Regions from separate parts of the Sinorhizobium sp. CCBAU 05631 genome, predicted to be linked through region 3. Evidence: riboswitches for the same ligand, from Rfam matches in the RefSeq annotation. Region 3 holds a riboswitch; each other region holds the start of a gene.
The links. A riboswitch is a leader RNA that binds a small molecule or an ion and turns the genes downstream of it on or off. The one in region 3 is predicted to bind thiamine pyrophosphate.
Positions count from the first base shown of each region.

Region 1: linked by a shared signal. The riboswitch ahead of thiD (bifunctional hydroxymethylpyrimidine kinase/phosphomethylpyrimidine kinase) and the one ahead of thiC (phosphomethylpyrimidine synthase ThiC) in region 3 are both predicted to bind thiamine pyrophosphate.
Region 2: linked by a shared signal. The riboswitch ahead of thiB (thiamine ABC transporter substrate binding subunit) and the one ahead of thiC (phosphomethylpyrimidine synthase ThiC) in region 3 are both predicted to bind thiamine pyrophosphate.

Region 1 is NZ_CP023064.1:542,982-550,024, forward strand. Features, by position in the region: gene SS05631_RS22145 (AraC family transcriptional regulator) at 1-809, opposite strand, end outside; gene SS05631_RS22155 (serine hydrolase) at 1,738-2,745, shown strand; gene SS05631_RS22160 (peroxiredoxin) at 2,825-3,484, opposite strand; TPP riboswitch at 3,702-3,804, shown strand; gene thiD (bifunctional hydroxymethylpyrimidine kinase/phosphomethylpyrimidine kinase) at 3,882-4,682, shown strand; gene SS05631_RS22170 (polysaccharide biosynthesis tyrosine autokinase) at 4,788-7,043, opposite strand, start outside.
Region 2 is NZ_CP023063.1:3,521,413-3,528,455, reverse strand. Features, by position in the region: gene SS05631_RS17235 (ATP-binding cassette domain-containing protein) at 1-528, opposite strand, end outside; gene thiP (thiamine/thiamine pyrophosphate ABC transporter permease ThiP) at 525-2,123, opposite strand; gene thiB (thiamine ABC transporter substrate binding subunit) at 2,155-3,183, opposite strand; TPP riboswitch at 3,232-3,347, opposite strand; gene SS05631_RS17220 (GNAT family N-acetyltransferase) at 3,503-3,982, shown strand; gene SS05631_RS17215 (thiamine diphosphokinase) at 4,068-4,718, shown strand; gene SS05631_RS17210 (ABC-F family ATP-binding cassette domain-containing protein) at 4,723-6,549, shown strand; gene SS05631_RS17205 (sulfite exporter TauE/SafE family protein) at 6,631-7,043, shown strand, end outside.
Region 3 is NZ_CP023064.1:99,134-106,176, forward strand. Features, by position in the region: gene thiS (sulfur carrier protein ThiS) at 1-164, opposite strand, end outside; gene thiO (glycine oxidase ThiO) at 161-1,138, opposite strand; gene thiC (phosphomethylpyrimidine synthase ThiC) at 1,140-2,972, opposite strand; TPP riboswitch at 3,070-3,181, opposite strand; partial or broken gene SS05631_RS19945 (transposase) at 4,391-4,711, shown strand; gene SS05631_RS31120 (GyrI-like domain-containing protein) at 4,760-5,452, opposite strand; gene SS05631_RS19955 (LysR family transcriptional regulator) at 5,903-6,796, opposite strand; gene SS05631_RS19960 (SDR family oxidoreductase) at 6,893-7,043, shown strand, end outside.

The DNA of each region.
Region 1 (7,043 bases), 440 kb from region 3:
ATATGCCTGAAGCCCCATTTGCGGGCGATTTCCGCCACTGAAACCCTTTGGCCGGCTTTCAAGAGATCCCGATGGACCGCTTGCAGGCGAAGCTGGGCGAGGTAGCTGATCGGCGTCGTGCCCTTGAAGCGCTTGAAGCCCTCCTGCAGGGACCGAACGCCGATGCCGGCCGCCTCCGCGATCTCGGTCATCGACATCGGCCTGTCGTGATTGGCGTGCATGAAATCGACTGCACGCTTGACGTGCCTCGGTGACGGCAGCCACTCGCCCTGATTCAAGGCGGTGGAGAACCGATGCGGCACCGTATCGACAAGCAGGTTGACGATGCTTCCTGAGAGATGGGAAAGCGTTTCGGGCATATCACGCATCCCGCCGTCCGCGCCGAGGCAGGTGGCCATGATCTGCGACAGCCTGAAGATGATCTGGCCCGCCCCGGCTGCGAGGTCGAGTTGGGGGGTGAAGTCGAGCGAGCCGTAGACCGGCCGTTCGAGGGAGCCACGGAGGCGCTGGAAAATATCTTCCTGGTCTATGACGAAGGAAAGGTGGCTGCGGCTTCCCTCGATCTGCAGTTCCGACAGTCTGTTGCCGTCGAGGATCGCAGCTTCGCCCGGCTTGGAAATCAGATTCTCGCTCCGTCCTATCTTCACGCAGGCGGAGCCGTGCAGGGGAAGCAATATCAGCAGCTTAGGCACCTCGTCCTTCTGTCCGATGCTAAGAGTGCCCCGCGAAATCACGCGGCTGAAGGCGACCCGTCCGGCGGCGGCGAACTCATAGCTGTAGGAGAGGTCCGTTTTCAGCGGCCTTTGCACCCGGACAGGCCCGATGCAGCGCGTCAGAACTTCGGCTCTTCGGCGTTGCTGCCCAGATATGAGAGTTTCATTCCCTGCCTTTGCCCTTGCATCGTCAGTTTCCCGATGAGAAATCAAGACATCTCGACCCGGCGCATCCTCCCGTTGCGCCCGGCCGCGTTTCTAATGCATGTCGCCCAAAACTGTGCAGCGGTTTTGGGATGACGACATGCACAAAAACAAAGACCTAAAGCGCGCCGCGTGAATACGTTTGAACGCGACGGGCTTTAGCACCTTATGGGTCCATTGCTCTGACACCCGCCGCAGTCCCGCGAGCGACTTGATCGAATAGACGGGCCAAGGCGTGCGAGCCACGCAAAGTCGCTGACGTCTCCTCCCGGTTTTGTTAGCGCGCGCTTATGCGACAAGACGGCGGCTTACAAGTAGGAAGATTGAAATTTCCGATTCCTTCCCTTCGAGTGACGCCGCCGCCTCCTCCTACTGCTGCTCAAATGTTGTGCGGAGTGCCGCGCAAAGTGGCAGAGTCCCCTGAAGTTCGATGCTGCTCCTAAGACTGGAATCCTACCGTCCTCGCTTCCGCAGGGAACAGTTAATTCGCGGTAATCTTCAGCCGCCCTTGAGATCGGAAGTTCTAGATCGGACGGGGGAGTTCTCCCTTCCCAGGATGTTAAGAGATGCTCGAAGAGCGGGGTTATCCGCCGCGCTGGATCAAGGCGTCGGGATACTGGATAATGGGTCAGGCCACGAGAAGTTCGACGAGGCTTAGGCCGCATCGAAATTTCCACGTGCCGTAGCTCATCCGCCGGTTTGTCATGGATCGTCCTTAATACTGCCACGACCGGTGCGGGAGACGGAGCACGGATTCACTTCGTCGTGAGTTTTAGGTGAAGGTAATGACTTCGGCGCCCGTTCGCCCTAGGTCGAGGCGATGATCAGATCTCTGGCCGTCGTTCTATTGCTCTTGCTGCCGCTTGCCTCCAGCGCAGCCGCGGAGTCTCCTGCCGTTCCCGATCTGGTGAAGGGGCTTGCCGATCGGGAAGAGCTGAAGCCGCTGAAGACCGTCATAGTCGCGCGTGACGGTGAGACGATCGCCGAGCAGGGCTATCGCGGCCACTCTCCGGGCGAATCGACCAATATCAAGTCCGCGTCGAAGTCGATCATATCGGCCCTGGTCGGGATCGCGATCGACAAGGGCCTCCTGGACGGTCCTGAACAGAAGATCGCACCGCTGCTGAAGGAGGATCTGCCCTCGCCGGCGGATCCGCGGATCAATGATATCACCATCGGCAACCTGCTTTCCATGCAGGCCGGACTTGGCCGGGTGTCGGGGCCGAATTACGGCCGTTGGGTATCGAGCCGCAATTGGGTTCGCTTCGCGCTCTCGCAGCCTTTCGCCGACGAGCCTGGCGGCCGGATGCTCTATTCGACAGCCTCGACGCACCTGCTTTCGGCGATCCTCACCAAGGTCGGCGGCAAGTCGACGCTCGCGCTCGCGCGCGATTGGCTCGGTCCGCTTCAGGGTTTCAGGATCGGTGCCTGGGAACGCGATCCCCAGGGCATTTATCTCGGCGGTAATCAGATGGCGATGAGCGCAAGATCGTTGCTTGCCTTCGGAGAACTATACCGCAAGGGCGGCCGGGCGTCCGACGGACGGCAGATCGTTCCGGCGGACTGGATCGATCTTTCGTGGCAGCCCCACACGAACTCCTATTTCTCCGGCGACGCCTATGGCTATGGCTGGTTCACCCGCCGGATCGGCGGCGAGACGGTCCATTTCGCCTGGGGCTATGGCGGCCAGATGCTCTACATCGTCCCGGCGCTGAAGCTCACCGTGGTCATGACCTCCGAGGAGAGCGGCCCGTCGGCGCGCAACGGCTACCGCGACGCGTTGCATCGCGTCCTGGCGGAAATCGTCAGCGCAGTGAAAGCGGATTGAGTTGGGGAGGACTATCGAAGCCGCGAAAGGCTAAACGAGCCCTTCGCGGCTGTTGGTCGTTACGCGCTGCCCAGTGGCCTCATGCCGTCGGCTGCTTCGTCTTCCTGAGATAGGGAAGAACGGTGTCGAAGGAGCCGAAGCGCTGGATGGCGTCCTCGTTCGATACTGCGGCCGTGATGATGACATCTTCGCCCTGCTTCCAGTTTGCCGGCGTTGCGACCTGATGCTTGGCGGTGAGCTGGATGGAATCGATGGCGCGCAGGATCTCGTTGAAGTTGCGGCCGGTGGTCATCGGATAGGTGAGGATCAGCTTGATCTTCTTGTCGGGTCCGATGACATAGACCGAGCGCACGGTGGCGTTGTCGGCGGGCGTGCGGCCCTCGGACGTGTCGCCGACGCCGGCGGGCAGCATGTCGTAGAGCTTGGCCACCTTCAGATCCCGGTCGCCGATCAGCGGATATTCGACGTCGAAGCCGGTCGCGACCTTGATGTCGTTCTTCCACTTGGCGTGGCTGTCGACGGGATCGACCGAAATGCCGATGATCTTGACGCCGCGCTTGCGAAACTCGCCTTCGATCCCGGCCATGGCGCCGAGTTCGGTGGTGCAGACGGGCGTGAAATTCTTCGGATGCGAGAAGAGCACCGCCCAGCCATCGCCGATCCATTCATGGAAATTGACGGTGCCTTGTGTCGTCTCGGCGGTGAAATCGGGGGCGGTGTCGTTGATGCGGAGGCTCATGGCTTGCTCCTTTCGGGTCGACGGGAATGGGCCCAAGAATAGCGCAATCAACGGAGTTTTCGAGGACGAAACGCGCCGTCGCGACGCGCAAGAGAAACGTCTGCAGCGTGTTTCTGCCGCTTCAGAGAAAAATCTTCCATCGGCAGATGGCGGGTCCGCAAGCAGTCGCTCGCAGGTGGCAGCGTTGACACTGCCGCATGCTTGCCGCATAGAATGTCGGCATTCCGAGGGGAGCGCCGAGCGGCGCTGAGACGGCGGTGAGCCGGACCCTTGAACCTGATCCGGGTCATGCCGGCGTAGGAACGGAAAGAGGCTACCCTCCGCCACGTCTTCGCCTTCACCTGGGTCTCCGTGATTTTTTTCACCAGGAGATCGACCAATGCAGCCTCATGCGCCCGTGCCGCCGATCGCGCTCACCATTGCCGGATCGGATTCGGGCGGCGGGGCCGGTATCCAGGCGGATATCAAGACTTTTTCGGCCCTCGGCGTCTACGGCGCCAGCGTCGTGACGGCGATTACCGCGCAGAATACGAAGGGCGTCACCGCCGTCGAGGACGTCTCGCCGGAGATTGTCGCAGCGCAGATAGACGCGCTTTTTTCCGATCTCGACGTGAAGTCGATCAAGATCGGTATGGTCTCGCGCCGGGAAACGATCATCGCCATCGCCGAAGGCTTGCGCCGCTTGGAGAGGCGCGCGGTTGTCGACCCGGTCATGGTCGCAACCTCCGGCGATCCGTTGTTGCAGCCGGATGCGATGGCCGTGCTCACGCATGAGCTTCTACCCTTGGCCATCGTCGTCACACCCAATCTGCCGGAGGCGGCACTTCTCACCGGCCGCCCGGTTGCAGAGGACGACGCCGAGATGACCCGCCAGGCCGAGGCCCTCATGACGTCGGGCGCCCGCTCGGTGTTGATCAAGGGAGGGCATCGGAGAGGCAGCGACGCGACCGACCTCTTCTTCGACGGCGATCGGCTCGTCCGCTTCCCGGCGCGGCGCATCGAAACACGCAACGATCACGGGACCGGCTGCACGCTTTCGGCCGCCATCGCCGCCGGTCTTGCCAAGGGACAGCCGCTCGCCGAGGCGGTGGGCGCCGCGAAGGCCTATCTGCACGCGGCGATTTCCGCCGCCGACCGGCTGAAGGTCGGAGGGGGCCGGGGACCGGTCCACCATTTCCACGAATGGTGGGGGCGCTGAGGCGGATTCATATTAGGCGGGATTGCCGCCACGCCCACCGGCAATTGCAGCAGCTATAGGCGAACCCATTCAGGGCCGCCTATAGCACCGCGCAGGAGTTCGCGGTCAGGCGGCCGTGTGCCGGCTCGTGACGCCTTCCTCGATATAGTACTTGCCGTAGCGGTGCCGATATTTCTCCGCACCGCCGAAGTCGCTGTATTTCTCGAGTTCGTCCATGTCGGTCTTGTTGAGGATCACGCCCAGGACCTTTGCATCGATCTGCGGCTCGGAATTCAAGAGGTCCCGAACGAGCCTCGAGGGCGTGCGGCCCCATTCTACCACGAAGAGGACGCCGTCTGCGAGCGGCGTGAAGGCCTTCGCGTCGACCACGGGAGCAAGCGCGGCGAGATCGACGACGACGTAGTCGAAGGAATTGCGGGCATTCTCGATGAGCCCCGCCATCGCCTGGGAGGCGAGCAGTTCGTTGCTCTGATGCCTGCGATCCGACGCTCCGCCGCCGGCCGGCAGGATCGCGAGCTTTGTACGCTGATCCACCTTGATGCCGGCGGGCCAGGTCGCTTCTCCCGTCAGCGTCTCGACCAGCCCCGTGCGCGGAGCCGGCGTGATCATCTGGGTGAGACCGGGCTTGCGGATGTCGGCGTCGATCAACAGTGTCCGCTTGCCGCTCGAGGCCAGCAGCGCCGCGAAATTGGCCGCGACGATCGACTTGCCCTCGTCCGGAAGGGCCGAGACGATCGCGATGACGCGGCTCTCGTTTCCGGGCAGCATATGGTCGCAGGCGAGCTTGGCATTCCGGAATGTCTCCGCGAAGGCGGAGCGCGGCGCATCGAGCACGATCCGCGAAAGGCGTTGGAATGGCGTGGCGCCCTCCGAAGGGTCGTGCGGTTGTCGGTCCGATCCGAAACGGGCACGCACGAGCTGCGTCGTTTTCTTCGTCCGCGAGCCGATCAGCGGAACGTAGCCGAGCGATCGGTGGCCGAGCATGGAGCGCACCTCGCCTTCAAGCCGGAAGGTTCTTTCGCGGAATTCGAGGAATGCGGCATAGGCGCCGCCGAACATCAGGCCGAGCACGGCCGAAAGCGCCAAGGTCATGGTCTTCTTCGGGCTCGACGGCGCCGTCGGGACGCCGGCTTCGGAAATGACGCGCGCCTTGGCGATCGGGAAGGACTGTTGCTGCGTTGCCTGTTCGTAGCGGCCGAGATAGGATTCGTAGAGCGTCTTCAGCGCCGCGGCCTTCTGCTCGAGGACGCGCAACTGCACCAGCGACTTGCTGGCGTCGGAATTCTTGCCGGCGATCCCCTCGATGCTCTTGCGCAGCGAGGCCTCGCGCGAGCGGGCGACTTCGAACTCGTTCTTGTAGCTTGCCGTCAGCTGCTGCAGTTCCTGATAGATCTGCCGGCCGATGTCCTCCTTCTCGGCCCGAAGCGAAACCGCCTGCGGATGGTCCTCGCCGAAATTCTGCGCCACCTCCTGCTCCCGCTTGCCGATGCCGAGATAGCGGGTGCGCAGGTCCCGGATCACCGAATTGTCACCCTCCTTGGGGGAGATGGTGGCATTGTTGACGGCGGCCTCCGGCCCCTGGTCGATGATCGACTTGAACTGTTCGTAGCGCGCCGAGGCACTGGCCGTATCCGCCTGCGCGACGATCAGCTGACTGTTGAGATCGGCGAGCTGCTGTTCGGACATCAGTTCGCCGCGCGCCGCGGTCAGGCCGTTCTCGCTGCGGAACTGCTCGACCTCGAGGGCGGCCGCCTGCGAGCGCTGCCGCAGATCGTCAAGCCGCTCCTGCAGCCAGACCGAAGCCCGTTCCGTCGCTTCGAAATTGGCGTTCAGCTGGTCGGTCAGATAAGCTTCAGCATAGGTCCTGACGACACCGGCGGCAAGCTGCTGATCGCTCGATCGGAAGGAAAGCGAAATCACCGAACTGCGGCCGACGCGTTCGACATAGAGCGACTGCTGCAAGATTGCCGAGGCTTTCAGCCGGCGGCCATTGCGCGCCGCTTCCTCCGAAACGCCCGGCCCGCCCGAGAACAGGCCGGTCGCCGTCTTCAGCCAGTCCTTGACGACGGCGGCAGGCGAACGGGGCGGATTGACGATGGTATCGTTCTCCGAAAGGTTGAGCTTGTCGACCACCCGCAGCGCCAGCTCCCCGGACTTCAGGATCTCGACCGCGCTGGCGATCTGCGTGTCGAGCATCTGGCTGTTGGTCGGCACTGGTTCTTCCTCGGCATATTTCGACAGGTTGTCGTCGAGGAGGATCTGCGTCAGCGAGGTGTAATAGGGGGTCGCGAACAGCAGATAGGCGGCCCCGAGCAGGATGAAGAGCACCACGAACGCTGCAACGAGCCTTGCCCGGCGGAC
Region 2 (7,043 bases), on a different replicon from region 3:
CAGAAGTTCGCGCATCTCGGCGCGCATTCCCGGGTCGAGCGCGGCGAAGGGTTCGTCGAGCAGCAGCAGCGGCCGATGCCGCACCAGCGCGCGGGCGAGCGCCACCCGCTGCCGCTCGCCGCCGGAAAGCGTCGGCGGCAGCCTTCTGCCGAAGCCGGCGAGCCCGACCCGCGCCAGCGCATCCTCGATCCTGTCGTGATCGGGCGGGCCGAGCCTCAGCGAGGGGCTGATTCCAAGGCCGACATTGGTCGCGACGTCGAGATGGGCGAAGAGATTGTTATCCTGGAAGATGACGGACACGGGCCGTTCTGCCGGAATGCGGCCGGCCATGTCGTCGCCGAGGATCCGTACATTGCCAGATTCCGGTGTTTCGAAGCCGGCGATGACACTGAAAAGCGTCGATTTTCCGGAGCCGGAGGGGCCGACGACGGCGGCGAACTGCCCGGCCGGAACCGCGCAGTCGAAGGCCAGGGCTGACGTTTCAAAGCGGACCCTCACGTCATTGAGGGACAAGGCAAGCGAACTCATGCGGCTCGTCCTTCCGCCGCCTTCTCTCCCGCCGTGCCGAGCACGGTCAGAGCGAGGCAGATGAGCCCCAGCATCAAGGCAATGCCGGCGGCGTCGGCGGTACGGTAGCTGCCCATCCGGCTATAGAGCAGCCAAGGTAGGGTCGCGAGATCCTGCGAACCGAAGAGGGCAACGGCGCCGAGATCGCCGAGCGACAGCGCGAGCCCGAAGGAGAGCGCCATCAGGAGCGGCTTGCGTAGCGCCGGCCAATCGATCCATCGCAGGCGATGGAAGCCGCGGATGCCGAGGCTGGCGGCAAGGCGCTCCGTTCGCGCGGCATGGGTCGCCATGGCCGGGGCCAGGACCCGGTGGACGAAGGGAAGCGCCATCAGCGCATTGATCGCGATCACGACGAAGGGAGCGAAACGCGCAACATCGCCGAAGGGGCGCAGGAGGAGGAACCAGCCGGCGCCGAGCACGACGGGCGGCGCGAGCAGGATGAAGGAAGTGCTGGCACCGATCGTGCCGGCAAACAGACGGGCGGGCATACCGCGGCGGCGCCTTCCGAGGAGCAGCCGTTGCGCCCGGATCATCAGACCGGCCATCGCGACCGAAATGGCGGCGGAGGGAAGGGCGATGGCGGCGCTGGTGATTAGCGCCCGACGGAATGCCGGCTCGCTGACGAGGCGGGCGAGATCGGCCTGCAATCCCGACGCTGCGATGGCGATGAAGGGCAAGCCGACGAAGAGGAGGGCGAGCGCCAGCCAGATGCCGTCGGCAAGGCGCGAAAGGCCACTCAGGCCGTCGAACCGCCGGGCTGCCCGCCCGCTCGTCTGGCCTTCTTCGGGGGGCGGAGCGAGAAATCTTAGGGCGATCAGCAGCGCGCCCGTCAGCGCGACCTGAAGGCCGGAAAGGGCGATCGCCCGGGGCGGGTCGAAATCGAAGCGCAGCGCCTGGTAGATCGCCACCTCGATCGTGCTCTGGGCCGGGCCGCCGCCGAGCGTCAGCACCAGCGTGAAGCTGGTGGCGCAGAGCATGAAGACGAGGCCGGCAATGCCCGGCAGCAATCCCCGGATCGCCGGCCATTCGATGAAGCGGAAGATCGCTAACGACCCCATGCCGAGATTGGCGGAGCTGCGCCAATATTCGCCGGGAATGCGCTCGAGTCCGGCAATCATCAGCCGGGCGGCAAGCGGCATGTTGAAGAAGACATGGGCAAGCAGGATGCCGAACAGGCCATAGACGCTGATCGGCTGCTGGCCCGTTGCCGAGAGAACGTGGTTCAGAATGCCCTGCCGGCCCCAGACCTCGATCAGGCCGAGCGCCGCGACGAGCGCCGGCAGGCCGAGCGGCAGGGCCATCAGCCGCAGCATCCAGATCCGGCAGGGGAAGGACGCCTGCCGTGCCAATGCGCGTGCCACGGGAATGGCGAAGAGGATCGACAGGGCCGTCGAGAGGCCCGCCTGCAGCAGCGTGAAGCGCGTGACGCGCCAGATATAGGCGTCGAACAGGCCGTCGGCGTTGCTCTCGCCCGTCTGCGTGATGAGGGCCATTCCCGCCATGCCGACAAAAAGCAGGATGCCGCCGAGGCAGAAAGCCGCGGCGGCGATCGTCATCCTGCTCTCGGTGCTGTCGAACAAGCCGGCCTCAGTTCTCGCTCATCGCCGCCAGCCATTCGTCGATCCAGGCCTTGCGGTTGGCCGCGACCTCCTCCGAGGGCAGCAGCAAGGTCTTTTCGGGATTGACGAGTTTGCCAAAGGCTTCCGGCAGCGGCTCCTTGGTGGTGCCGACCGGCATCATCCAGTTGGTGGTCGGAATGATCGACTGGAATTCCGGACCGGTCATGAAGGCCAGGAACTGGCGGGCGAGTTCCGGTTCCTTGGCGTTCTTCGTCGCGCCGGCCACTTCGATCTGGATGTAGTGACCCTCGGCGAAGGCTGCTGCCTGATAGCGATCCGTGTTTTCCGCCACCATGTGATAGGCGGGGGAGGTTGTGTAGGAAAGCACCATCGGTGCCTCGCCCTTGGTGAACAGGCCATAGGCTTCCGACCAGCCGGGGGTCACCGTCAGCACGCGATCCTTGAGCTTGGCCCAAGCCTCGCCGGCCTTGTCGCCATAGACCGATTTCACCCAGAGCAGCAGGCCGAGGCCGGGCGTCGAGGTGCGCGGGTCTTCGATGACGATCTTTTGCGCAGGATCGCCCTCGACCAGCTCCTTGAGGCTCTTCGGCGGGCTCTTCAGGGTCGCGGTGTCGTAGACCACGGCGAAGTGGCCGAAGTCATAGGGCACGAAGGTATCGTCGGAAAAATCGCCGGGAACCTTGAGGCCTTTTGTGTCGAGGCCGTGCGGGGCGAAATAGCCGGTGGCCTTGGCCTCGGCGATGAGGTTGGTATCGAGGCCGAGAATGATGTCGGCCTTCGAACCCTCGCCTTCCAGCTTCAACCGCGTCAGGAGCTCGACGCCGTCGGCAACGCCGACATAATTCACCTTGCAGTCGCAGGTCTTGCCGAAGGTTTCGGCGACCTTGGCGCCAGGACCCCATTCGGTGATGAAGCTCTCATAGGTGTAGATCGTCAGCGTCTTTTCGGCAGCTGCGGCGCTCGCGGAAAATGCTGCGATGGCCACGGTGGCGATAGCCAGCCGGCCAAGGATCTTGCGATGGAGTGAACTGGACATCTGGGCACTTCTCCCTGTTGTTGATGTTGCACGGGAAAAGCGCGTATCGGTCCGATCGCTTCTAATCCCTCCGCCGGTACGAGCCGGATCAGGTTCCGCGGGTTGGCTCGAAGCCTCTCAGCCATTGAATCCGCGAGCGGTTCCAGGCACCCCGTTAGAGCAACCAAGATTTAGCTTCGGGCGGCAGCCAAGGCAAGCGGAGTTTCGGCCGGAGCATTGGCCCTTGGCGCTGCCTGCGCTATTAAGAGGCCTGAAGCCTGCAAGGCTTTGAAATTCAAACAACGGCGGCGGCGTTTTGTTCGCCAAGCGAGGCCATTTCATGCCGGATATGCTCGTTCGCCTCTATGCTTTGCCCGAGGATCGCGCGTCCCGGCTCGGCCCCGACGTTGCCATTCGGCGCGCCCTGGCGCCCGAGCGCAGGATCGTCGTCTCCTGGATCGAGGAGCGCTTCGGCACCCTTTGGGCGGGCGAGGCGGAAGCGGCCTTCTCCTCGACGCCGACGCGGATCCATCTCGCGCTCTGCAAGGGCGAGCTTGCCGGCTTTGCCTGCCATGACGTGACGGCGCTCGGCTTCTTCGGTCCGACGGGCGTCGACAAAACATTGCGCGGCCGCGGCATCGGCGAGGCTTTGCTCTTCGAGAGCCTCTCCGCCATGCGCGCCGCCGGCTATGCCTATGCGATCATCGGCGGCGTCGGCCCGGCCGAATTTTACGCGCGCGCCGTCGGCGCGGTGGAGATTCCCGATTCGACGCCCGGCCTCTATGCCGACATGCTGTTGCCAGAGGAAAGCGGAAGTTGATCCAAGCAGTCCTGTTTGGCCAAACGGCCTGAAGAGGCGTTCTACCCTTTTCCTTCGCTGCCGCTTTGCGCTATGGGCTTCTGCCATGACCCGATCGACCTTCACCATTCTTCTCGGCGGCGCGCTCAGCTTGACGGAGCGGCTGACGGCGCAGCTTTCCGGCAGCCGGTTCATCGCGGCGGACGGCGGCATGCGCCACGCGAAGACCCTCGGCATCGTCCCGGATCTCTGGGTCGGCGATTTCGATTCGACCGACGAAACGCTGCTGGCGGCATTCGCCCAAGTCCCGCGGGAAAACTATCCCGCCGCCAAGAACGCCACCGATGGCGAGATCGCGGTCGAGGCCGCGCTTGCGCGCGGTGCGACCACGCTGATCTTCGCCGGCGCACTCGGCGGCACACGCAGCGACCATGCCTTCCTGCATCTCTTGCAACTCGCGGCGCTTGCGGAAGAGGGCCACGATGCGTTCATGACCTCGGGCGAGGAGGAGGCCTATCCGCTGATGCCGGGCACCCGTGAGATCGACCTGCCGAAGGGCAGCCTATTTTCGGTCCTCGGATTCACCGAGCTTTCCGGACTGTCGATCGAAAACGTCCGCTATCCGCTCGACGGCTTCGCGCTTTCCTTCGGATCGTCCCGGACCATTTCCAACGTCGCGGAAGGTCCGGTCCGCTTCTTCCTGAAATCCGGCCGGGCCGTGGTCCTCGCCCGCCCCTACGATCTTTCCGGAGCCTGACGCCTTGGCGCCCCCCATCCTCAAGCTTGACGACATCTTCCTGACCTTCGGCGGCACGCCGCTTCTCGCCGGCGCCAATCTGCAGGTCGAGTCCGGCGACCGCATCTGCCTCGTCGGCCGAAACGGATCCGGCAAGTCGACGCTGATGAAGATCGCCGCCGGCCTCGCCGAGGCGCAGTCCGGAGAGGTTTTCCGGCACCCGTCGGTGACAATCCGCTATCTGCACCAGGCGCCGGATTTCGACCGCTTCGATTCGGTGCAGGCCTATGCGGAGGCGGGGCTGGGACCCGGCGACGATCACTACCGCGTCACTTACCTGTTGCAGCATCTGGGGCTGACCGGCGAGGAAGACCCGAAGCGCCTCTCCGGCGGCGAGGCGCGGCGCGCCGCGCTTGCCCGTGTGCTCGCGCCGGAGCCCGATATCCTGCTTCTCGACGAGCCGACCAACCATCTCGACCTGCCGACGATCGAGTGGCTCGAAGACGAGCTCAGCCGCAGCCGCTCGGCACTCGTCTTGATCTCGCACGACCGGCGCTTTCTCGAAAAAGTCTCGACCGCCACCGTCTGGCTCGATCGCGGCCAGTCGCGCCGGCTCGACCGCGGCTTCGCCCATTTCGAAGCCTGGCGCGACGAGGTACTGGAGGCGGAGGAGCTCGAACAGCACAAGCTCGGCAAGGCGATCGAGCGCGAGGAGCACTGGCTGCGCTACGGCGTCACGGCGCGGCGCAAGCGCAACATGCGCCGCCTCGGCGAGCTGCAGGACATGCGGGCGCGCCACCGCGGCCACAAGGGGCCGCAGGGGACGATCCAGGCGACCGTCGCCGATGCCAGGGAATCCGGCAAGCTGGTCATCGAGGCGGACAAGATCACCAAGGCCTATGGCGAGCGCACGATCGTCGCGCCCTTTTCGATCCGCGTCCATCGCGGCGACCGCATCGGCCTGGTCGGCCCGAACGGCGCCGGCAAGACGACGCTGCTGAAGCTCCTGACCGGACAGATCGAGCCGGATTCCGGCACGGTAAAGCTCGGCACCAATCTGGAGATGGCGACGCTCGACCAGAAGCGCGAGGATCTGAACCTCGACGAGACGCTGGCGCATTACCTGACCGACGGACGCGGCGAGACGCTGCTCGTCAACGGCGAGCAGCGCCACGTCACCGGCTACATGAAGGAATTCCTCTTCCAGCCGGAACAGGCGCGCACGCCGATCAGCGAACTTTCCGGCGGCGAGAGGGCGCGGCTGATCCTCGCCCGCATCCTGGCGCGCGCCACCAACCTGCTGATCCTCGACGAGCCGACCAACGATCTCGACATCGAGACGCTCGACCTGCTGCAGGAAATCGTCGCCGGCTTCGCCGGAACGGTGATCCTCGTCAGCCACGACCGCGATTTCCTCGACCGCACCGTGACCTCGACCATCGCGCCGGCCAATCCGGAGGCGCCGGACGGCCGCTGGATCGAATATGCCGGCGGCTATTCCGACATGATGGCGCAGCGCCGTGGCGCGATCGAGGAGCGGCGCCGGGCCGAAAAGGCCGAGAAGACCAAGCCGAGCGAAACGGCAGCCGAAGCGGTCGAACCGCAGAAGGCCAAGGGCAAGCTCTCCTACAAGCAGAAATTCGCGCTGGAGAACCTGCCGAAGGAGATCGCCAGCACCGAGGCCGAAATCGCCAAACGCGAAGAGAAGATGCACGATCCGGCGCTCTTTTCCCGCGATCCGGAAGGCTTCGCCAAGCTCGCCGCCGAGCTCGAAAAGCTGAAGGAGAAGCTGGCGCGCATGGAGGAGGAATGGCTGCAGCTCGAAATGCTGCGTGAGGAACTGGAGGGCTGAGGTCAGACCGCGATCCGTGAGCGGACTTGCGGCCGATTGTTCCAGCCGCTATCCCGGGTCGCGGGCTTTACGAGGACGGCCATGACGATATTCCAGGCGCTGTTGCTTTTTGTTGCGGGCTTCCTGTCCGGTGCCGTCAATGCGATTGCCGGCGGCGGCACGTTTCTGACCTTCGGCGCGATGACGCTTAGCGGCCTGCCGCCGATCGTCGCCAATGCCACCTCCTCGATCGTGCAGTTTCCGGGCTACGTCACCTCGGCGCTCGCCTATGCCAAGGAGATCCGCGCCGACCGCAGGAATGCCGTTCTCCTCGGGGTGATATCGGCGGTCGGGGGGCTCGCGGGCGCGCTTCTCCTGCTGTCGCTCTCCAACCCGTCGTTCCGCGCGATGGTGCCCTGGCTGCTGATCGCCGCGACGGCGATCTTTGCGGCGGGCCCTCTCCTGAAGCCGAGGGCCCGCAGCGACGAGCACCGGATCGGGCCGTTCGGTGTGGC
Region 3 (7,043 bases):
CGGTCGCGGTCCCTGAGATGGTGATTTGCTCGGTCGGCCCTGTGGACGAGCTCGCCATTGACCGCGGTCGCGAGCCAGTCGTCCTCGTATTCGAGGAGCGCCAGCGCTTCGGCCAAAGTGGCGGCCGGGAGCTCGTGCTCCTCGCCGTTGATGGTCAGCTTCATCGGGCATTTCCTCTCTTCAATTCTGCGCCAAGCGCCAGCGCAGCCACCTCCTCAGCGAGCGCCGGCGACAGCAGGAAGCCGTGGCGGTAGAGGCCGTTGACGGTGATGGCGTTGTTCTGCCGGGTGACGCGCGGCAGGTTGTCGGCAAAGGCGGGTCGCACGCCGGTGCCGGTCTCGACCAGGCGGGCCTCGGCAAGGGCCGGGTGCAGCGTATAGGCGGCGTTCAGGAGCTCCATCAGCGAGCGGGCGGTGATCGGGCCGTCGTCGTCGCTTTCGATCATCGTCGCCCCGCACATGAAGAGCCCGCCACCGCGCGGCACGATATAGAGCGGAATGCGCGGATGCAGCAGGCGCACCGGACGGGAAAGGCTGACCTCGTCGGTCTGGAGGTAGAGCATTTCGCCGCGAACGCCGCGCAGTCCCTTGAACTCGCCGATTCTTGCGGCGCCGGTGCAGTCGATGGTCAGGTCGAAGCGGCTTTCCTCGATCCCGCCGCCGCTGAAAACCACGCCTTGCGCTTCGAGCCCCTGTCTGAGAGCTGAAAGTGCGCGGCGCGGATCGAGATGCGCTTCCTCAGGAAAGAACAGCGCCTCGCGAAACCGCCCGGCGAGCGCCGGCTCCAGCGCTACGATTTCTTCCGCGCCGATCCAGCGGTAGCCGGAGGTGCGCGAGGCGAAGCGCCTGAGTTCGGCCGCGTCGCGCAGTGGGGCGACGACCAGCGTGCCGTTGCGATGGACCGAACCGGCGGGTAGCGCGGCCTCCCACCAGCCGGCGGCAGCGCCGCCGCGGATAAGAACGGCCTCCTCGGCGCTTTCCCGCTCGCACCAGGGGGCGAGCATGCCGCCGGCGTACCACGAGGCGGCAGTCGCAAAGCCATGTGTTCGTTCCGCGACCATGACCGCCGCGCCGCGCGCAACGAGTTCATGGGCGGCCGTGAGGCCGGCGACGCCAGCCCCCTTGATCAACACGTGCATCTCATTCTCCGGCGGTCGTGGCTGCGCCTTCGCCGACCGGCATGTAGAGGTCGCCGCCCTCGCGATACTTCGCCGCCATGGCCTCGAGCCCCTCCTTCTGCGCCTCGGCGCGGATGTCGTGGGAAATCCGCATCGAGCAGAATTTCGGGCCGCACATGGAGCAGAAATGCGCGACCTTGTGTGCCTCCTTCGGCAAGGTTTCGTCGTGGAAATTGCGGGCGGTTTCCGGATCGAGCGACAGGTTGAACTGATCTTCCCAGCGGAATTCGAAACGGGCTCGCGACAGCGCGTCGTCGCGGATGCGGGCGGCCGGATGGCCCTTGGCAAGGTCGGCGGCGTGCGCGGCGATCTTGTAGGTGATGACGCCGACCTTGACGTCGTTGCGGTCCGGCAGGCCCAAATGCTCCTTCGGCGTGACGTAGCAGAGCATGGCGGTGCCGAACCAGCCAATCATCGCCGCGCCGATGCCTGAGGTGATGTGGTCGTAGCCGGGCGCGATGTCGGTCGTCAGCGGCCCGAGCGTATAGAAGGGGGCCTCGCCGCAGGTTTTGAGCTGCTTGTCCATGTTCTCCTTGATCTTGTGCATCGGCACGTGGCCGGGGCCCTCGATCATCACTTGGCAATCCTTCGCCCAGGCGATCTTCGTCAGCTCACCGAGCGTTTCGAGTTCCGCGAACTGCGCCGCGTCATTGGCGTCGGCGATCGAGCCGGGACGCAGGCCGTCGCCGAGCGAGAAGGAGACGTCATAGGCGCGGCAGATGTCGCAGATCTCGTCGAAATGCTCGTAGAGGAAGCTTTCGCGGTGGTGGTGCAGGCACCACTTGGCCATGATCGAGCCGCCGCGCGAGACGATGCCGGTGACGCGATCGACGGTGAGCGGGATATAGTGCAGCCGCACGCCGGCATGGATGGTGAAATAGTCGACACCCTGCTCGGCCTGCTCGATCAGCGTGTCGCGGAAGACCTCCCAACTGAGATCCTCGGCGATGCCGCCGACCTTCTCCAGCGCCTGATAGAGCGGCACCGTGCCGATCGGTACCGGCGAATTGCGGATGATCCATTCGCGGATGTTGTGGATGTTGCGGCCGGTCGAAAGGTCCATGACCGTATCGGCGCCCCAGCGGGTTGCCCAGACCATCTTCTCGACCTCTTCTGCCATAGACGAGGTGACGGCGGAGTTGCCGATATTGGCGTTGATCTTTACCAGGAAATTGCGGCCGATGATCATCGGTTCCGATTCTGGATGGTTGATGTTGGCGGGGATGATCGCCCGGCCGCTGGCGACCTCCTGGCGGACGAAATCCGGGGTGACAAAATCGGGAACCGCGGCGCCGAAACTCTCGCCGTCGCGGGCGAGCGCCTCCTTGGCGGCCTTGCGGCCGAGGTTTTCGCGTATGGCGATGAACTCCATTTCCGGCGTGATGATGCCGCCCCGCGCATAGGCAAGCTGGGTGATCGCCTGACCGGGCTTGGCCCTCAGCGGCCGGTGGCGGACGGGGAATTCCGGCGTCAGCCGCTCGCCAGATGCAAAGCCGTTGTCCTCCGCCTTGACGGTACGGCCCTCATAGCTTTCGACATCGCCGCGCGCCAGAATCCAGTCGCGGCGCAGCCGCGGCAGGCCCTCGTCGATATGGATATCGGCGCCCTCGAGGGTATAGGGGCCGGAGGCATCATAGACGGTGACCGGCGGCTCGCCGGAGGTCGGATGCAGCGCGATCTCCCGCATCGGCACGCGGATGCCGGCATGGATCTCGCCCGGCTTGTAGACCTTGCGGGAGGCCGGAAGCGGCCCCTGCGTGACCGAGGGTGCTGCGAGAGGCTTGAAAACATTCATCTTGAGGCTCCAAAGTTTTCGCGTTGGAGACCCAGTTCTGAAGCCGGAAGGATGAAAAGACGCATCGCCGATGGATCGCGGGAATACGGAATCCTGGCATCAAGCGTCTGCACCGTCCCTACGCCAGTATGAACTGGATCAGGTTCAACGGGTCACTGCGCGCTCTAGCAGTATCTCAGCCCCTTGCCGGGACCCCCCTGGTGAATGGACGCCAATAGTCACTGTTATCGCCGCGGCGTCAAGACTGTTTAGAGGAGGTTAGGAACCGAGTGCGACGTGCGGGCATTCCGTCGCACTATCGATACTTGATACCTATCGATAGTGAAGGGGCACGGAAATTATGGTCCGGATGACGGAAGTTTGAGACCAATTGACTTCCGGTTGCGAGATTTTACGCGTTAATACAGATGGTTAATGATCGCCTAAGACGCAAAGAGACTCATTTAAAAAACTGCGCCCCATTGTGGGTGTGCTTTTGCTTTGTGATTTCAAATTGAAGCGCTCAACGGTAGATGCGACGCCTTAACGACTTCAGGCTGGAGCGAAGTGAGGGAGCTGCTAAAGCCAACGGACATATGACAATTTTCGGTTTGGAGCGGTAGAGTAAAACCCACACGCGGCGTAGCTTTTGCTTCCCGCTTTACATGGTAGCGCTCAGCAGTAAACACGGCTCCGAACTTGGACCGAACGATTTCACGCCGACCAGGCGAATGGACAGTTTAAAGCCCGGGTGCCTTGGGGAAAGCGCGCCGGAAGCGGCGGCCGACGCTGTGGTTTGGGTCGCGCTGGCACGCCGCAGTCTCTGGAACGAACGCTCATCGACGATCGCTGGTCGCAAGCGGCCGAAGTTGCTGCTGCAATGGCATGGCAACAAGCGGCGAGCGTGCGCCGCGGTTCAGTCCTCCAATGGCCAATTTTGGATATCCGGTGAACCCTTCCGTTGGTCATCGCAAGAGCCGGGCGATCTGGCATCATAACAGTGATGTCCATGATTAGCTGAGATCAGCGAGATCGTCCGGTCAGGACGATGGCGCGGTCAAGACCGATCCCAGGAATGCGATACTGTCTGATACAGGCAACCGCGAACACCACATTGGTCGACCGAGCCTATCCAACGCCATGATGAGGCGGCCAAAGTGCCGACCTCGAAGAGAACCATGAGCCTGACCTGTGACGCCCTCGGCGATCAACTTGACAACCGCGATTAGAGAACTCCCGTGGACACGATCGCATTTACGCGAAAGTTCGGAGGAGGTCGCAACCGCTACTTGACAGGTCGAAATGACGACCGGGGCGGCAGCACAATATTGCGTGTTGATTTGCACTGAGAAGTGACCCGGCATTGGAGTGCGCCCCTTGGGGTGGACAGATCGGGATGAGGAATTGACCGGCCTACCGGGTTTTCGGAAAGAAGACCCATGGCAAAGCACCGCAGTCACAGCGTCGAATTCAAACGTCAGGTCGCGCAGGAATTTCTCGCCGGCGAAACGCTGCATGGTCTGGCAAAACGCCACGACGTGTCGCGCAATCTTATCCGCATCTGGGTTCAGAAGTACGAGGAAGGTGCATTTGACGAGGATGCGCAGGCCGTTGACCTCCTCCAGGAATATGAGGCGCGGATCGCGGCGCTGGAGCGGCTAGTCGGCAAGCAGGCTCTGGAGTTGGAGTTCCTAAAGGGGGCTCTGAAAAACGCACCGCCGCCGAAAAGCGGGACTACGTCCGTCATCACCGGCCCCGCGACCGATTTCATCACGCCGAAGTCGGAGACGAGCCGTCTGTTCCGTGGCTCAATCCTTCAACTTGATGGAAACCGTCGTTTTCAGCCTCTGAGGATTTGGCTCCTCAGCGGGGCTGTTGTGATATATCTCACTTCGTGCAGCGAACCACTCTCCTGCGCCCACCTGATGTGAGTCAAAGACGATTCCGGCGTGTAACGCCCAGCCAATCAGAACGCCATTGACGGTGAGCAGGTCATCATAAGGCCCGAAGTAGGTTACTTCAGCGTAGCGTCCGGCAGGAAGGGTTCCGCTAACAATCGAGCCTTGTCCTCGCACGAGGCGATCCACAGGAACGGCGAACTCCATCTCGATCTCTGGCATCACGATGACATTGTGCTTGAAAAACACCGCACCGGCTTCCAACTGATGCATGGCTACGAACGCAAAAAGCTCGCTGAGGATGGCGGGCACCTCATTGTCGAATGGCAAGGCGACCTGCTTCTTCACGGCGACATAGGAAACGGCCGCTCGTTCGACAATCGTCGGTAATGTAAGCATATCGATCTCTCCGCTGCGTGATGTTGCAACGAGAAGACGGACGACCAGGGCCGATGCCGACAGTGGGTGATACAAATAATTCTGCCGCGCCTGCACGGCTATCGGGTCGCTCTCGCCGATGGGAACGGCGGAGCGGCCCGGGGTGGCATCATGCTGCCAGGCAACTGAGGACGCAGAGTTGAGGCAACTCGACCGTTGGCTCATCGAGCAGAAGTATACTCCCCCAAGATGCTTTGATGCTTCTCGTACAATTCGGCGAGCCCAAGCGGCCGAGGACGGTTTTAAGCGGAATGTCGGCGGAGATAAAGAAGGACCGCGAGCCCGAGGTCGCCGCTGGCGCGCTCGATCCGCTCATGCGCCCGCGGGGGAACACCTGCGCGGCAATGCGATCGCGAGTTGCGAATGACAGGATAGGGCTCAATCGTGTCGTTCACTGCCTTTGTTGCGGATGACAGCAAAGGGTCGTTTCTCCGCATTCACCGCGGTCGCAGAAGAGTGTAAGACCGTTGTTCGTCCTGTAACGAGCAGGTTGCGTCAAGACGTTGCGACTGTCGCGAAAGTCCCTACTCTACGGCGTCGTTCGGTTGGGGCAAAGCATCACGACTGGCAGCGGGGGTGGACGCCCGAGTCTCGGGCGCAGGCAAGAACATCAAACTACAAATCTGTCGCATCGAAAACCGCCGCCACCCAATCGAGGAAAACCCGCACACGTGGCGATAGCTGACGGTTCTGCGGATAATAGGCAGCGAGCGGCAGTGGCGGCGGCGGCTGGGCCGGCAGGACCTCTACAAGGTCGCCTCGCGCCAGATCCTCCCGGAAGCGATAGCGGGGCGCCTGAATCAGCCCGTAGCCCATCCGTGCGAGATGATGCGCTGTCTCCGCCTCGTTGGCGGTCACGCGGCAGGGAAGTGTCACCTCCCTGATTCCCTCGGCGGTCTGGAACTCCATCGGCATCACACGGCCCGTGCGTGACGACACGAAGCCGATCATCTGGTGTCGGTCGAGATCATCGACCGAAGCGGGTATCCCGTGATGCTCGAGATATTGCGGGCTGGCGCAGGTCTGCTCCGGAATATCGGGGAGCCTGCGCATGATCAGGCCGCTGTCATCCGGTTCGCCCGCCCGGATGACGCAATCCACCCCCTCGCGCACCAGATCGACCAGCCTGTCGCCCTGGCCGATCTGCAACCTGATCTGTGGGTACGCTTCCAGGAAGTCCGGCAGACGCGGCAGTAGGAAAGCCCGCGTCAGTGCGCCGTGCGCATCGATGCGGAGCACCCCCGAGGGTTCACCGCCCCGCAAGGCGCCCTCCGCTTCGTCGATATCCGCGAGGATCGACAGGCACCGCCGGTAATAGGCTTCGCCATCCGGCGTGGGCGCCACATGCCGGGTGGTGCGTTCCAGCAGCCGGCTGCCGAGATGGCGCTCGAGCCGCCTGATCGCTTCGGTGGCCGTCGAACGCGGAATGCCAAGATCGGCCGCCGCGGCCGTGAAGCTGCGACGGTCGATGACCCGCACGAAAAGACGCATTCCATCGAGGCGATCCATGTTTGTTCGGGATAGCCGAATTTTATTGCCCGCGAAAGGTGGATTATCCCGCCTCCAAGTTTCGCTACTTCCTTGCCTAGCAACGGAGGTCAAGAAATGAGGCTGAAAGACAAAACCGCAATCGTGACCGGCGCCGGCAAGGGCATCGGCGCGGCAATCGCACGACGGCTTGCCCAGGAGGGTTGTGCTGTCGCGGTGAACTATGCACGCGATGAAGCTGCTGCCCGTCAGGTCGTGCAGGACATCG